Regions from separate parts of the Microbulbifer echini genome, predicted to be linked through region 1. Evidence: predicted binding sites of a transcription regulator. Region 1 holds the regulator's gene; the other holds the start of a gene.
What was found. Region 1 encodes sigma-54, which starts transcription at its own class of promoters, with help from an activator protein. Its sites were predicted from a motif close to TGGCACANNNNTTGCNNT; they were not measured.
Positions count from the first base shown of each region.

Region 2: the regulator sigma-54 is predicted to act here: its motif matches at 3,093-3,110, upstream of glnA (glutamate--ammonia ligase).

Region 1 is NZ_JBGMEL010000007.1:162,819-170,150, forward strand. Features, by position in the region: gene ACCI51_RS09045 (KpsF/GutQ family sugar-phosphate isomerase) at 321-1,292, shown strand; gene ACCI51_RS09050 (KdsC family phosphatase) at 1,355-1,894, shown strand; gene lptC (LPS export ABC transporter periplasmic protein LptC) at 1,894-2,460, shown strand; gene lptA (lipopolysaccharide transport periplasmic protein LptA) at 2,447-2,995, shown strand; gene lptB (LPS export ABC transporter ATP-binding protein) at 3,091-3,816, shown strand; gene ACCI51_RS09070 (RNA polymerase factor sigma-54) at 4,009-5,454, shown strand; gene hpf (ribosome hibernation-promoting factor, HPF/YfiA family) at 5,643-5,933, shown strand; gene ptsN (PTS IIA-like nitrogen regulatory protein PtsN) at 5,937-6,398, shown strand; gene rapZ (RNase adapter RapZ) at 6,534-7,332, shown strand, end outside.
Region 2 is NZ_JBGMEL010000004.1:19,505-26,836, reverse strand. Features, by position in the region: gene glnL (nitrogen regulation protein NR(II)) at 1-421, opposite strand, end outside; gene ACCI51_RS05195 (DUF4124 domain-containing protein) at 738-1,373, opposite strand; gene glnA (glutamate--ammonia ligase) at 1,608-3,014, opposite strand; gene thiI (tRNA uracil 4-sulfurtransferase ThiI) at 3,335-4,819, shown strand; gene typA (translational GTPase TypA) at 5,030-6,838, shown strand.

The sequences.
Region 1 (7,332 bases):
TGGGAGCTTGTCGTTCATCCTCTGAGTGACATAGCTGACAGCAGCGGCGGCAGACTATACCATGGCCGCGTCCGGTGGTGTGGCAGTGTACGAGCGTGTCATTTGCCCCACCGGCTGGCGGCTGGCTTTCTGAAATGCCTGTTACGGGCTCACAATCAGATTAGCACGACAACAGTGGATCTACTGCGGCCAGGCTCAGGATCTAAAATCTGCATCCCATAACGTCCATGCCCGCGAATAACTTGGGCGAAGGAAGCGATCAAAGATACCGAGTAAAATGAGAAGTTATTAAATTAGAAGTCAGTAACCAGAGGCACCCAATGACCCGAGAACTAATAATGGAAGCTGGGCAACGCACTGTTCGCATGGAAACAGAAGCTGTTGCCGCACTGGAACACAGGATCAATGGCGAGTTCCAACGCGCCTGCGAAATGATCCTACAGTGCCCCGGCCGTGCCATTGTGACAGGCATGGGCAAGTCGGGGCATATCGGCCGCAAAATAGCAGCCACCCTCGCCAGCACCGGCACGCCGAGCTTTTTTGTGCATCCCGGCGAAGCGAGCCACGGGGACCTGGGAATGATCACTCGCGACGATCTGGTAATTGCCATCTCAAATTCCGGCTCTTCCGCCGAGGTTCTGACCTTGCTGCCCCTACTGAAGCGCTTGGGCATCCCCATGGTGAGCATGACCGGCAAAGCCGACTCCCCTCTGGCGCAGGCGGCAGAGGCCAACCTGGATATCTCAGTGCAAACAGAAGCCTGCCCCCTTAACCTGGCCCCCACATCCTCGACAACCGTCACCCTGGTAATGGGTGATGCCCTGGCCGTTGCCCTCCTCGAGGCGAGAGGGTTCACCGCCGAGGACTTCGCTTTTTCCCACCCAGGTGGCGCCCTAGGCCGACGCCTGCTACTCAAAGTGGAAGACGTGATGCACGCAGGAGAGGAGTTGCCGCAGGTTCACCCAGAAACCCTTCTCTCCAAAGCCTTACTGGAAATGACCACCAAAGGATTTGGTATGACCACTATCGTTGACCAGAAAGGGGAGTTGCTCGGTGTGTTTACCGATGGCGACTTGCGCCGTGTCATTGACCATAAAATCGAGCTGGATAAAGCCACCATGGAACAGGTTATGAGCCACCGCCCCAAAACAGTTTCCGCCGACACATTAGCCGCGGAAGCGCTGCGCATCATGGAAGACTACAAGATCACGGCCCTGGTGGTGGAAGACGAAGCCCACTTTCCCGTCGGCGTATTGCATATGCACGATATACTCCGCGCCGGCGTAATCTGAGATAATCGAAGAAATTGCGGGGAGAATGAGCACCCCGCTATAAGCAATTAAGGAAGACCCTGGTGATTTCCGAAGATGCATTAAAGAGCGCTTTGCAGAAAGTGCGCTGGTTGGTATTGGATGTAGACGGCGTCCTCACCGATGGCAAACTCTATTTCGACAATAATGGCAACGAGCTGAAAACCTTTAATACTTTAGATGGGCACGGTATTAAGATGCTGCAGAGTTCGGGGGTCCGGGTAGCGATTATCACTGGGCGACGCAGCTCTGTGGTCGAGCGCCGCGCGCACGACCTCGGAATCACCAAACTTATTCAGGGGCGCGAGGATAAATTTTCCGCCCTTCAGGAGCTGTTAGCTGACGAATCCTGCCGCCTCGAAGATATTGCCTATATCGGCGACGATTACCCGGACCTGCTGGTTATGACCCGCATCGGCTGTCCCATCGCTCCCCCAAATGCCGCCCCGCCCGTTCGCGAGCGCGCCCTATGGATCACCCACGCTCGTGGTGGCGAAGGTGCCGTGCGCGAAGCCTGTGATCGCATTATGCAGGTACAGGGGACATTTGATTCAGCACTGGCGCCCTACATAGGAGAGCAGTAGTGCGCACCTGGCTACCACTGTTGCTGGTGGTATCCCTAATCAGCGCCGGACTCTGGCTCTCGGAAAGCCCCCCAGAACAGCTTCTGGGGATGCGCCCCACTCCACAGCAGCATGATAAAGCCGCGGAACTGATCATCCGAAATGCCAAAACGCGCCATTTTAATGAAGCCGGAAACCTGGCTTACCGGGTGGATGCGGAGCAAATAACCTACTACCAGTTTAAACGTCGTGACCGGGCAGACCTTACCGAGCCCCGCATGCTCTTTTATCAGGATGACCAGCCAAAGTGGCGCACCGAATCCCGCCGGGGGGTGGCCCACAATCGTGGCGAGCGGGTTGTTTTACGCGGCAAGGTAGAAATTGATGAACTACCGACCCCTGGTGGTATCAAATTGGAAACGCCAAGTCTTACGATTTTGCCCGGCAAGGAATTCGCCGAGACAGACAAAGTTGTTACTATTAGTTCCGGCCCCAACCGCACCACAGGAAAGGGGATGCGCGCTTACTTAAATGAAGATCGGGTGGAAATACTGTCCGACGTAAAGAGCATCTATGACACTGACTAAATACCGCCATCTGTTGAAAACCTCCGCCATTGCAGCCCTGGTACTCACAGCCTCTAGCGCTGTAGCCCTCCCTGAAGATCGCCAACAACGGATCAATATCAGCTCTGATGCAATGAACGCAGGTCTCAATAATAACTTGGTGGTATATAATAAGAATGTTGTTATAACTCAGGGATCTTTAAAGATTCAGGCTGATCGCGTCGAGGTTTACTTCACCCCGGAGAAAGAGATCAGCCGTGTCGTAGCCATCGGTAAGCCCGCACATTTCCAGCAAAAAATTCTACAAACTGAGCGCCCGGTGAAGGCCAAAGCCCAGAAAATCGTTTATCGGGTAAGCTCTGAGGAACTCCAGCTCACAGGCAAGGCCCATGTGGACCGGGAAGGTAACACGCTGGCCGCCGAGAAAATTGACTACGACCTCACCACCGAGCAAATGAGTGCCCAGGGCCAGACAGGCAAGGGGCGCGTGGAAATGACCTGGAAGCCCGAGAAAAAAGAAAGTACACCCAGTAACGGTGATAACAAGGGACAGTAGGGTCCCTGGGCACCACTCGGGCACCAAAGCTCTAGATATAATTGCACCGGCGGACATTACTATGTCCGCGGCATGGATAGATTTCGGTACACACTATGCCAACGCTCAAAGCGTTACACCTCGCCAAGCAGTATAAAAAAAGAAAAGTTGTCCAGGATGTCAGTGTCAGCGTTTCCAGCGGGCAGGTCGTGGGCCTTCTCGGACCCAACGGCGCCGGGAAAACCACCTGTTTCTATATGATTGCCGGTCTGGTACAGGCCGACGCTGGGCGGGTGATGATTGACGACGAGGATATTACCCGACTGTCCATGCACGGTCGGGCGCGCAAGGGAATAGGCTACCTCCCCCAGGAGGCGTCCGTTTTTCGCCGCCTGAGCGTTAAAGACAACATCCTGGCTATTCTTGAAACCCGCAAAGACCTCTCCAGAGCTGAGCGCCAACAACAGGCACAAGAGCTACTCGAGGAGTTCCACATTACTCACATAGAGCAGAGCCTGGGCATGGCCCTCTCTGGGGGAGAGCGCCGCAGGGTAGAGATTGCTCGTGCCTTGGCCACCAACCCCAGCTTCGTCCTTCTGGACGAGCCCTTCGCAGGGGTAGACCCCATATCAGTCAATGATATCAAAGGGATCATCCGCCACCTTCGGGACCGCGATATCGGAGTCCTCATCACCGATCATAATGTACGCGAGACTCTCGATATCTGCGAGACGGCCTATATAGTCAGCGAAGGCCACATCATTGCTGAAGGCACCCCGAATGAAGTTCTTGCCAACCAGCAGGTTCGCGAAGTCTATTTGGGACACGAATTCACTATTTAAAGTGAATCACCGATCATTGTCCTCTCTCCTGCCAATTTGCATTAAATGAGTCATCAGTCCGAATCACGACCCCCAGCTTTCGCTCCGGGGTCGGCACGCTTATTGCTTGTAATGGTTTGGAGAGAAAGGTAGTCTGCGCCATCTCAGGACAATTTGATAATCACTCTGTCGTATGGCCTGCGGCTCTCTATTATGAAGCAGTCTCTCCAGCTCAAACTCGGCACTCAGCTGACAATGACTCCCCAGTTGCAACAGGCAATTCGCCTCCTGCAACTATCCACCCTCGATCTGCAGCAAGAGGTCCAGGCAGCACTTGACAGCAATCCAATGCTGGAGGCGGATAGTGAAGAACTGCCAGCAAAAACAGAAGAGCCGCAGCCCCAAGCAGAGCAAGCGCCCGAAAGTGCCGCTCAACCTTTAGAGGAAAGAGACCTCACTGAGAGGGACTGGGAGCAAAACCTCCCCGATGAACTTCCCGTCGACTCCCGCTGGGATGACATCTACACCAGCCACAGCAGTGGCCACGATGCCGATTCGCCAGCCTTTGAACGCAACTCCACCTCAATCGACCTACAGGACCACCTGCGCTGGCAGCTCAACCTGACCCCCTTATCCGAACAGGATAAGTGGATTGGTGAGAACCTCATAGACGGTATCACCCCCAGCGGTCTGCTGAGCACCCCGCTGGAGGAAGTCTCCTCCTCGGTGAATGTCGAGGAAGATGAGGTGCTTGCGGTATTAAAGACCATCCAGCAGTTCGAGCCCGCAGGGTGCGGCGCCAGGGACCTGAAGGAATGTTTACAACTACAGTTAAAGCAGTTACCGCCAGAAACCCCGTGGCTCCAGCAGGCGCACGATATTGTTGAGAAACATCTGGATCTGCTCGGTAAAAGAGATTTTCGCCAGCTGGGGCGGCGCACCCGCCTCAGTGAGGCTCAGCTCGGAGAGGCAATTCGCCTTATACAAACGCTCAACCCAAGCCCTGGGGAGAGCTTCGGCGGGCAGGAGCCGGACTATGTGATTCCGGATATCATTGTTTCCCGCAAAGCTCTGCGCTGGCAGGTGGAACTGAATGCGGAAATCACTCCAAAAATCCGAATCAATGACCACTATGCCTCTTTGGTCAAGCGCGCCGACAACTCTAGGGATAACAACTTCCTGCGAGACAACTTACAAGAGGCGCGCTGGTTTATGAAAAGCCTGCAAAGTCGCCACGAGACCCTGCTGAAGGTGGCCAACTGTATTGTCGAGAAACAACAGGGTTTCTTTGAAGAAGGCCCTGAAGCTATGCGCCCCATGGTGCTCGCAGATGTCGCCGAATCAATCGGTATGCACGAATCGACCATCTCCAGAGTAACTACTCAGAAGTATATGCTCACGCCCCGCGGGGTCTTCGAGCTGAAGTATTTCTTTTCAAGCCACGTGAGCACAGACTCAGGCGAAGATGCCTCCTCTACCGCCATACGCGCATTGATTCGAAAACTGATCGACTCGGAAACCCCGCGTAAACCCTTATCCGATAATAAGATTACCCAGGAACTGGACAAGCAGGGGATTAAAGTGGCCCGCCGAACTGTGGCCAAATACCGGGAATCCATGGGCATCCCCTCCTCAAGCGAGAGAAAGCGCCTGGTCTAAGCGGTCACGGTGTTTGTGACCAGCCAAGCTAACTGCCACGGTCACGCTCTATTTGGCGCCTGTAGCTGCGCCTTCGCAACCGAACTCCGAACTTTGAGTGTATCCTTCCATTCTGGGCCACTTCCTAGTAGGGTTGCGACCCGAAAGGAGGCTCGCCGAAATGTGATGCACCCAATAAGGAGAAATCCATGCAGATCAACATTAGTGGTCACCACGTCGACGTTACCTCGCCAATGCGCAACTATTGTGAAAACAAGCTGGAAAAGCTCACACGTCACTACGACAACATAACCAACGCGCAGGTCATTTTATCGGTAGAAAAACTGATCCAGAAAGCCGAGGCCCGAGTACATATCAATGGTCACGACCTCTGTGCCGGTTCAGAAGATAAAGATATGTACGCGGCCATCGACTCGCTCACCGATAAGTTGGACCGCCAACTGAAAAAACACAAAGAGAAGTTGCAGAACCACCGCTGAATTATGACACTGGAAGCCCTACTATCTCCCCGCCTCAGCCTTTGCCACCTGGCGGGGAGCAGCAAAAAGAAATTGCTGCTCAACATCGCCCAGGCTATCGCCGAACAATACCCACAGCATGATTCCGACACAATATTCAACCAATTGATTGCTCGCGAGCGTTTGGGTTCTACTGGAATTGGCGAGGGCGTGGCCATACCCCACTGCCGCCTCCCCGGCTGTGAGGAGCCCATAGGCGTGCTCTGCACTATCGAGCCGGCCGTAGATTTCGATGCAATTGATCGCCAACCTGTCGACTTGCTCTTTGTCCTCCTCGTTCCAGAAGACTCAGAGCAACAACACCTGGACACCCTGGCAGAAATCGCCGCGCTCTTTTCCAGCAGCCAGGTTCGGGACAAATTAAGGCAAGCCGATAGTAGTGATGCTCTCTACGCACTGGCCATAGACTCTGCCGCAGCGGCCTGATCTCTGCACTGCACGTCCACCCAAATGCCATCTGCAATATTTTACTGCGTTGCGACGTTTCAATTACCGTTAGGAATAAAAACACTTATTGTTGAATGAACTAGTGGTATAAAGAACAAAAAAGAGAGGGTCTTTATGCGCTTGGTAATTATCAGTGGCCGCTCCGGCTCCGGCAAAAGCTCCGCACTACAGCTACTTGAAGACGCCGGATTTAACTGCATCGACAATCTGCCGACCAGCCTGCTGCCGGAACTCATCAAGCGCGTCGAACAACAACCGCCGAAAGGGGATGCCCGCCTCGCCCTGGGAATAGACGCACGCAATCTCTGGCAGGATATCAAACAGGCTCCGCGAGTGATCGAGTCCCTGCGCGCCAGCGGCGTCCAGTGTGACATCATCTATTTGGATGCACGCGAACCCGTACTGGTACAGCGCTTTAGTGAGACACGCCGAAAACATCCCCTCAGTAATGACTGCACCCATTTACTGGAAGCCCTCAACCAGGAAAGGGAGTTATTAACGCCAATCTCTGCCATGGCCGACATGGTAATTGATACCAGCAGTCTCGGCCTGCACGAGCTGAGGGAGCTGATTAAAAACCGCGTAGTGGGCGGGCACTCGGAGGGAATGGCAATACTGTTTCAGTCCTTCGGCTTCAAGTATGGGATCCCTGTGGACGCCGACCTAATGTTCGACTTACGCTGCTTGCCAAACCCTTACTGGGAGCCAAGCCTGAGAAAAAAAACCGGGCTAGATCCAGAGGTCGCTGAGTTTCTACGCTCGCACCCCGCAACCGGTAAAATGGAAGCTGACATCACCGGCTTTTTGGAAAATTGGCTGCCCTCTTTCCAGGAGAGTAACCGAAGCTACACCTGTATCTCCATCGGTTGTACCGGTGGGCGACACCGCTCTGTATACATGGTTGAACAACTGG
Region 2 (7,332 bases), on a different contig from region 1:
CTTCATGAGCCATACCGCGCACCAGATTGCGCGCGGTTTCCTGGGTACTGAGTAGCGCGTCCTCGCGGGCGATACGCAGCAAACGGTCCATCGGCTGCACTTCCACCAGCAACACCCCCAGCTCCGGCACGGGGCTCACAGAGTAATCAACGGTGCGTGTTTCCTGATTATGCAGGCGCCAGCGGGCCCGGCGCACCGTGAATTTCTCACCACTGGCAAGGGCACTGCGCAGAGCCTTCTGCGCCTCAACGGATTCCCGCACCACCTCCTCCAAGGGCATTCCCTCAATCCGCGCGCTGGAAGCGGCCAATAAATCCTCGGCGGCATTGTTCAGATAGCAGAGTGCTAACTGGTCATCCAACACCAATACCGCAGAGGTAAGGCTGTCTAGTAACTGGCGCAACTGGCGATCATTGAGCATTCAATAGTTTCCGCTTCTCAACAGGGGCCTGGGCACGATCCTGCGCCCGGCGCGATAAACCCTTGTACCTAGCCAGTGCAAAAAGCAAACCAAAATGGCGCACATGGCTGTCCGAGAGGCACAGTCCGACCACCGCAGTATTTTTACGCTGCCCGGTCTCTGCAGCAGCCCAATCAACCACAGGAAAAGGTAGAAACGTACAAGGAGAACGACCTGCGCACCATATTAGTGCGCAAGCTATTGTTTCACCAGCGGGTCTCAAAGAGGAGTAGCGCCCTCCCAAAAGAGGCGGTTGGCGCCGGTATTGCCTAGAGACTCAGGGGGTGGGCTGGGCCTGGGGGATGCCCGGCCCCACGGGGGCTTTGGGAGCCTGCGGAGCACGCGGTGCCGGGTTGTCCGGGAGCCTTCCCCCCGGACGCTTCACATACAGGGTGATCACCTGAGACTGGGCCAAGACCTGTCCTCTGGCATCGGTAAGCACCGCCTGCACCGAATGGGTGCCCCGCTCTAGTAGGGAGATATCCAGACCCGCTCCCTCGGAGCTGCCGTTCCAGGGCTTGCCATCAACTACTGCAAAGAAGCTGGCCCCCTCCGGATACACCGGTTGTACGTTGACCTGCAGTGGAATAAAGCGTTGCCCCGGTGGGATCGTAGCGCCGTCCTGCGGACTCACAATCTGAATAGTGACGGGGCCCGTGGGCCCTTCTTTGCCCTCATCCTCTCTATCTTTGGGCGACAACTTGCGGGTTGGCAACGGGCGCGGCAGGGCGATGGGCTGTACATTGATCGGGGCCAACTCCACCTTTTGCGCCTGCCCATTGGCCGGTGGCGTATCGCTAAATGTCACCTGGCCATCGGGGCCGACAACTTTGTAAATAGTGCCCGATGCGCTGCCACCATCGGTGCCGGCAAGGGCAAATAACGGTGTGGCGAGGCACAATACCTTAAGCAATTTTGTATATCCCATAGCTCCATCGGCCGCACAGCGGCGCTCCTTGTGTCTGCTCGATTGTGGGCTCCAACTTGGCGGGGCCAGTTAGCAATAAGCGCTGTAAACGCCGCGACAATGATCGACGGCAAAAACAACCACCCCAGTGAAAGTGTACCTCCAATAAAAAAGCCCGCACCAGGGCGGTGCGGGCTTTTCGAGAACAGCTCGACGGCATCACTGTGATGCCGCTCGCTATTACACGGAGTAGTACATATCGAACTCAACCGGGTGTGTGGTCATGTTCAGGCGCTCTACTTCTTCACGCTTCAAATCGATGTAGGCATCGATTGCGTCGTCAGTGAATACGCCGCCTTCGGTCAGGAAGGCGCGATCGCTATTCAGTGCGTCCAGGGCACCTTCCAGGCTCTCGGCTACCGTCGGGTACTCAGCCAACTCTTCGGGCGGCAGGTCGTACAGATCCTTGTCGGCGGCATCGCCGGGGTGGATCTTGTTCTTAACACCGTCGAGGCCCGCCATCAGCAGTGCGGCGAACGCCAGGTAGGGGTTGGCGGTCGGATCCGGGAAACGGGTCTCGATGCGCTTACCTTTCGGCGAGGTCACATACGGAATGCGAATGGAAGCGGAGCGGTTGCGCGCAGAGTAAGCCAGGATAACCGGTGCTTCGAAGCCCGGTACCAGACGCTTATAGGAGTTGGTAGACGCGTTACAGATCGCATTCAGAGCGCGTGCGTGCTTCACGATACCGCCGATATAATACAGAGCGGTCTCGGACAGACCCGCGTAGGCGTCGCCGGCAAATTGGTTTACGCCATCCTTGGTGAAGGACTGGTGTACGTGCATGCCTGAACCGTTATCGCCAACCAGGGGCTTGGGCATAAAGGTTGCCGTTTTACCGTAAGCGTGCGCCACATTGTGCACAGCGTACTTGAGGATCTGTACCTCATCCGCTTTCTTGGTCAGAGTGTTAGCGGCAACGCCGATCTCACACTGTCCTGCGGTGCCCACTTCGTGGTGGTGCACTTCTACACGCAGCCCCATCTGCTCCATAGCGGAACACATGGCAGCACGCACATCGTGCAGGGAGTCGACCGGGGGTACGGGGAAGTAACCGCCCTTAACACCCGGACGGTGGCCGATATTGCCCTCGGCAAAGCTGTGACCGGAGGACCAGGCCGCCTCTTCGGAATTGATTTTGTAGAAGGCGCCGCCCATTTCGGCACCCCAAGTAATATCGTCGAATACGAAGAACTCGGGCTCTGGACCGAACAGTGCGGTGTCGCCCAGACCGGTGGACTTCAGATATTCCTCGGCGCGCAGTGCAATGGAGCGGGGATCACGCTCGTAGCCCTGACCGGTGACCGGGTCCACGATGTTACAGCGAATAATAACGGTGCTCTCATCGGTGAAGGGGTCGAGGAACGCGGTATCGTCATCCGGCATCAGGATCATGTCGGACTCATTGATACCCTTCCAGCCAGCGATAGAGGAGCCATCAAACATCTTGCCCTCTTCGAAGAACTCGCCGTCAATCTCCGACACAGGGATGGAAACGTGCTGTTCTTTACCCTTGGTGTCGGTGAAGCGCAGGTCTACCCACTTAGCCTCACTCTCTTTAATCAAATCGAGCGTTTTCGCTGACATTGCTGTCCTCCAGGTCTTGAAAAGTAATTGGTCGCTATGCCTTTGCTGCCGGCATTCACTCTTTACCTGGCGTGAAATAAAGCAAGGAGTGTGCCAAATTAGGGCAGCCGCGCCGCAGCGGCGACTAGCGCCGGTGCGGGCCCCAGCACTGGGCCGACTGGGGCAGGATAGATGTATTGTGGCCGAGCAGCCACAGGTAAATGCACCATTCTGGCGCGATCGTTCTCGAGGGCGCTCATTAACAGTGCACAACCAAGTTGCCTCCGGCTAGTTTATAATGCCGCACCTTCTTATCAACATGCGGTACCACACGGATTCCCATGCACTTTGTCGTCAAGTTTTTTCCAGAGATCACCATCAAGAGCAACCCTGTGCGCAAGCGGATGTCTCGCCAGCTCAAGGACAACCTGCAGCGCCTGCTGCACCAGCTGGACGACCGCATTCAAGTGCGCAAAGACTGGGAAAAGATCGATGTGATCGCCCCGGATGCCGTAGCGCACCTGGGCAGCCGTATCGAAGAGGTGCTCTCCCATACTCCCGGTATCGCCAACTTCTCCCGCGTGCAACAGTTCCCCCTGGGCGACCTGCACGATATGTATGAGAAAACCCTGGCGGTGTGGGGCCCAGCCCTCAAGGACAAAACGTTTTGTGTGCGGGTAAAACGCACCGGCAAGCACGACTTCCAATCTCTGGATGTCGAGCAGTACGTGGGGGGTGGTCTCAATCAGAATACCGAGGCGGCCGGGGTCAAACTGAAAAACCCGGATATCACCGTGAAGCTGGAGGTCCGCCACGACAAGCTCAACGTGATCGAGGTACAGCACCCCGGTCTCGGCGGTTTTCCCCTGGGCACACAGGACCCGGTGTTGTCGCTGGTATCCGGCGGCTTTGACTCCACCGTGGCCAGCTACCTGATGATGAAGCGCGGCCTGCGCACTCACTTCCTGTTTTTCAACCTGGGTGGGCGCCAACACGAGCTGGGCGTGAAGGAAGTGGCCTATTACCTGTGGAATAAATACGGTGCCTCCCACCGGGTGCGCTTCGTAACGGTGCCCTTTGATGAGGTGGTGGCAGAGATCCTAGAGCGCGTCGACGACTCCCATATGGGCGTGATTCTGAAACGCATGATGCTGCGTGCCGCCGATGTGATTTCCAAGGAACTAGAAGTAGACGCAGTGGTAACCGGTGAGGCGATCGCCCAGGTTTCCAGCCAGACCCTGAAAAATCTGGCGGTCATTGATAGCGTCACCGACACCCTGGTACTGCGCCCGCTGATCACCACCGATAAAACCGACATTATCCGCACCTCGCGGGAAATCGGCACCGAGGAATTCGCCGCGAATATGCCCGAGTACTGCGGCGTGATCTCGGTGAAACCCACCACCCGCGCGAAGATTGAAAAAGTGGAGTCTGAGGAAAACCGCTTCGACTTCACCATCCTCGATCGCGCCATCAGTAATCGTTCGATCCAGAATATCGATCAGGTGATCGAAGAGGTGGATGGCGAGGCCCCGGAAGTGGAGGTTCGCGAGGAGGCCGGCGGCGCCGTCGTACTCGATATCCGCCACCCGGACGAAGAGGAAATGGACCCACTGGAGCTCGAGGGCGCAGAGGTGCAGACCATTCCCTTCTATCGCTTGAACAGCAACTTCGCCCAGCTGGATCAGGAGCGCGAATACCTGCTCTACTGCGCTCGCGGAGTGATGAGCCGCCTGCACGCCTCGCACCTGCTAGACGAGGGCTTCCGCAATGTCGGCGTACTGCGCCCACAGATTCCACACCGCCCCGAAGGCCTCAAGAAGTAGCCTCTGCGCGCGGGCGCTTGCTGCGTCCGCGCGCACCTCCCACAACAGTGGGGTCCACTATTCTGGACATGGCCGGTGATTTTTTACTCAAAATCACTCCCAATTGTCATGCGGCCCCCCTATAATCGCCGCCTTTGGCCGGAATGCTGCTGTAGAAACCCCGCAGGCCCCCGCCCCGATTTACCCAGATTTAACGCCCAGAGGCCCCCAGTGATAGACAATCTGCGCAATATTGCGATTATCGCCCACGTAGACCACGGCAAAACCACCCTGGTGGACAAGCTGCTGTCCCAGTCCGGCACTCTCGACCGCCGCGACGAAGGCGCAGAGCGGGTCATGGACTCCAACGATCAAGAGCGTGAGCGCGGCATCACCATCCTGGCGAAAAACACCGCCATTCGCTGGAACGACTACCGCATCAACATCGTCGATACCCCCGGACACGCCGACTTCGGCGGCGAGGTAGAGCGCGTACTGTCCATGGTCGACTCTGTATTGCTGCTGGTAGACGCGGTCGACGGCCCCATGCCGCAGACTCGCTTCGTCACCCAGAAAGCCTTTGAGCAGGGCCTCAACCCCATCGTGGTGATCAATAAGATCGACCGTCCCGGCGCGCGCCCGGACTGGGTGATGGATCAGGTCTTCGACCTGTTTGACAGCCTCGGCGCCACCGATGAACAGCTGGACTTCCCGGTAGTCTATGCCTCCGCCCTGAACGGTATCGCCGGTCTCGACGACACCGACCTGGCCGATGATATGACACCGCTGTTCCAGATGATCGTGGACAAAGTAGAGCCGCCCAAGGTCGACCCCAACGGCGCCTTCCAAATGCAGGTTTCCGCCCTGGATTACTCCAGCTACGTAGGCGTAATCGGCGTTGGCCGTATCAGCCGCGGCACCCTAAAGCCCAACCAACAGGTAGTGGTGCTGGACCGCGAGGGCAGTTCACGCAAGGCTAAGGTCCTGCAAGTTATGGGTTACCTGGGCCTCGAGCGCGTCGAAGTTGAACAGGCCAGCGCCGGCGATATCGTCTGCATCACCGGTGTGGGCGAACTGAATATCTCCGACACCTTGTGTGATGTCGACACCCCGGAAGCCCTGCCGGCCCTGAGCGTGGACGAGCCCACCGTGAGCATGACCTTCCAGGTCAACGACTCGCCCTTTGCTGGCCAGGACGGCAAATATGTAACCTCGCGCAATATCAAAGAGCGCCTGGACCAGGAGCTGATCCACAACGTGGCCCTGCGTGTAGAGCAAGGCGACTCCCCAGATAAATTCAAGGTTTCCGGCCGTGGCGAACTGCACTTGTCCGTTCTGATCGAGTCCATGCGCCGCGAAGGTTTCGAGCTGGGCGTATCCCGTCCGGAAGTGGTACAGAGAGAAGTCGACGGCGAGATCCACGAGCCCTACGAGCAGGTGGTTATCGACGTTGAAGAGCAGCACCAGGGCCCGATTATGGAAGAGCTGGGTCTGCGCAAGGCCGACCTCACCAATATGGAGCCGGACGGCAAAGGCCGCGTGCGCCTGACCTTTATCGTGCCCTCCCGCGGCATGATCGGTTTCCGCTCCCAGTTCCTCACCATCACCAGTGGCTCCGGCATCATGACCAGCATCTTCGACCACTATGGTCCGGTGAAACAGGGTGAAGTGGCCAAGCGCATCAACGGCGTACTGGTTTCCATGGTCAAAGGCAAGACCCTCGCTTACGGCCTGTTCGCTTTGCAGGATCGCGGCCGCCTGTTCCTGGGCCACGGTGAAGAGGTCTACGAAGGACAGATCGTCGGTATCCACTCCCGCGGCAACGACCTGGTGGTAAACCCCACTAAGGCCAAGCAGCTCACCAACGTGCGCGCCTCAGGTACCGACGACGCACTGACCCTGTCGCCGCCCATCCGCCACACTTTAGAGCAGGCGCTGGAATTTATCGAAGACGACGAATTGGTAGAAGTGACTCCCAACTTTATCCGTCTGCGCAAAAAAATCCTGCAGGAAAATATGCGCAAACGCGCGAAGAAATAATTTATATTTTCTTCCACTCTAAAAAGGGCCCTAACGGGCCCTTTTTTATTTGTCCTCCCACGACAAATAATACGCCGATCACTGTAAATATAAAAATTCCTCGGGCGAGGCTGTATTACTAATAGCTGAGTAACGTATACCGCTAGCTGGTATACGGTAATAAAATTCACCGAAAATATACCAGCTAGAATTTTTAGATAATTCCGTTGTCCCCCGCACACTTTTCCTTTTGTTTTTCGACTTAGGCAAACCAGGTTTCAATACCGCACCCAAAGTCCGATCATTTACCCTTTTTCCTGATATGAAAAAATTTCCTGAAAAAAGTGCGATTAAATTTTAGCTCCATCTTCTTTTTTTCAACACATGGAAACTAAAAAAATATCCAGCGCAAATAAATCATTGAACGGCATTATTTCTCTGTATCCGTCGTGGAACTTTTGCATCCTTATTTATTCCTAATTTCTCAATTATAAAGCTTCGAGAATCTCTGAATA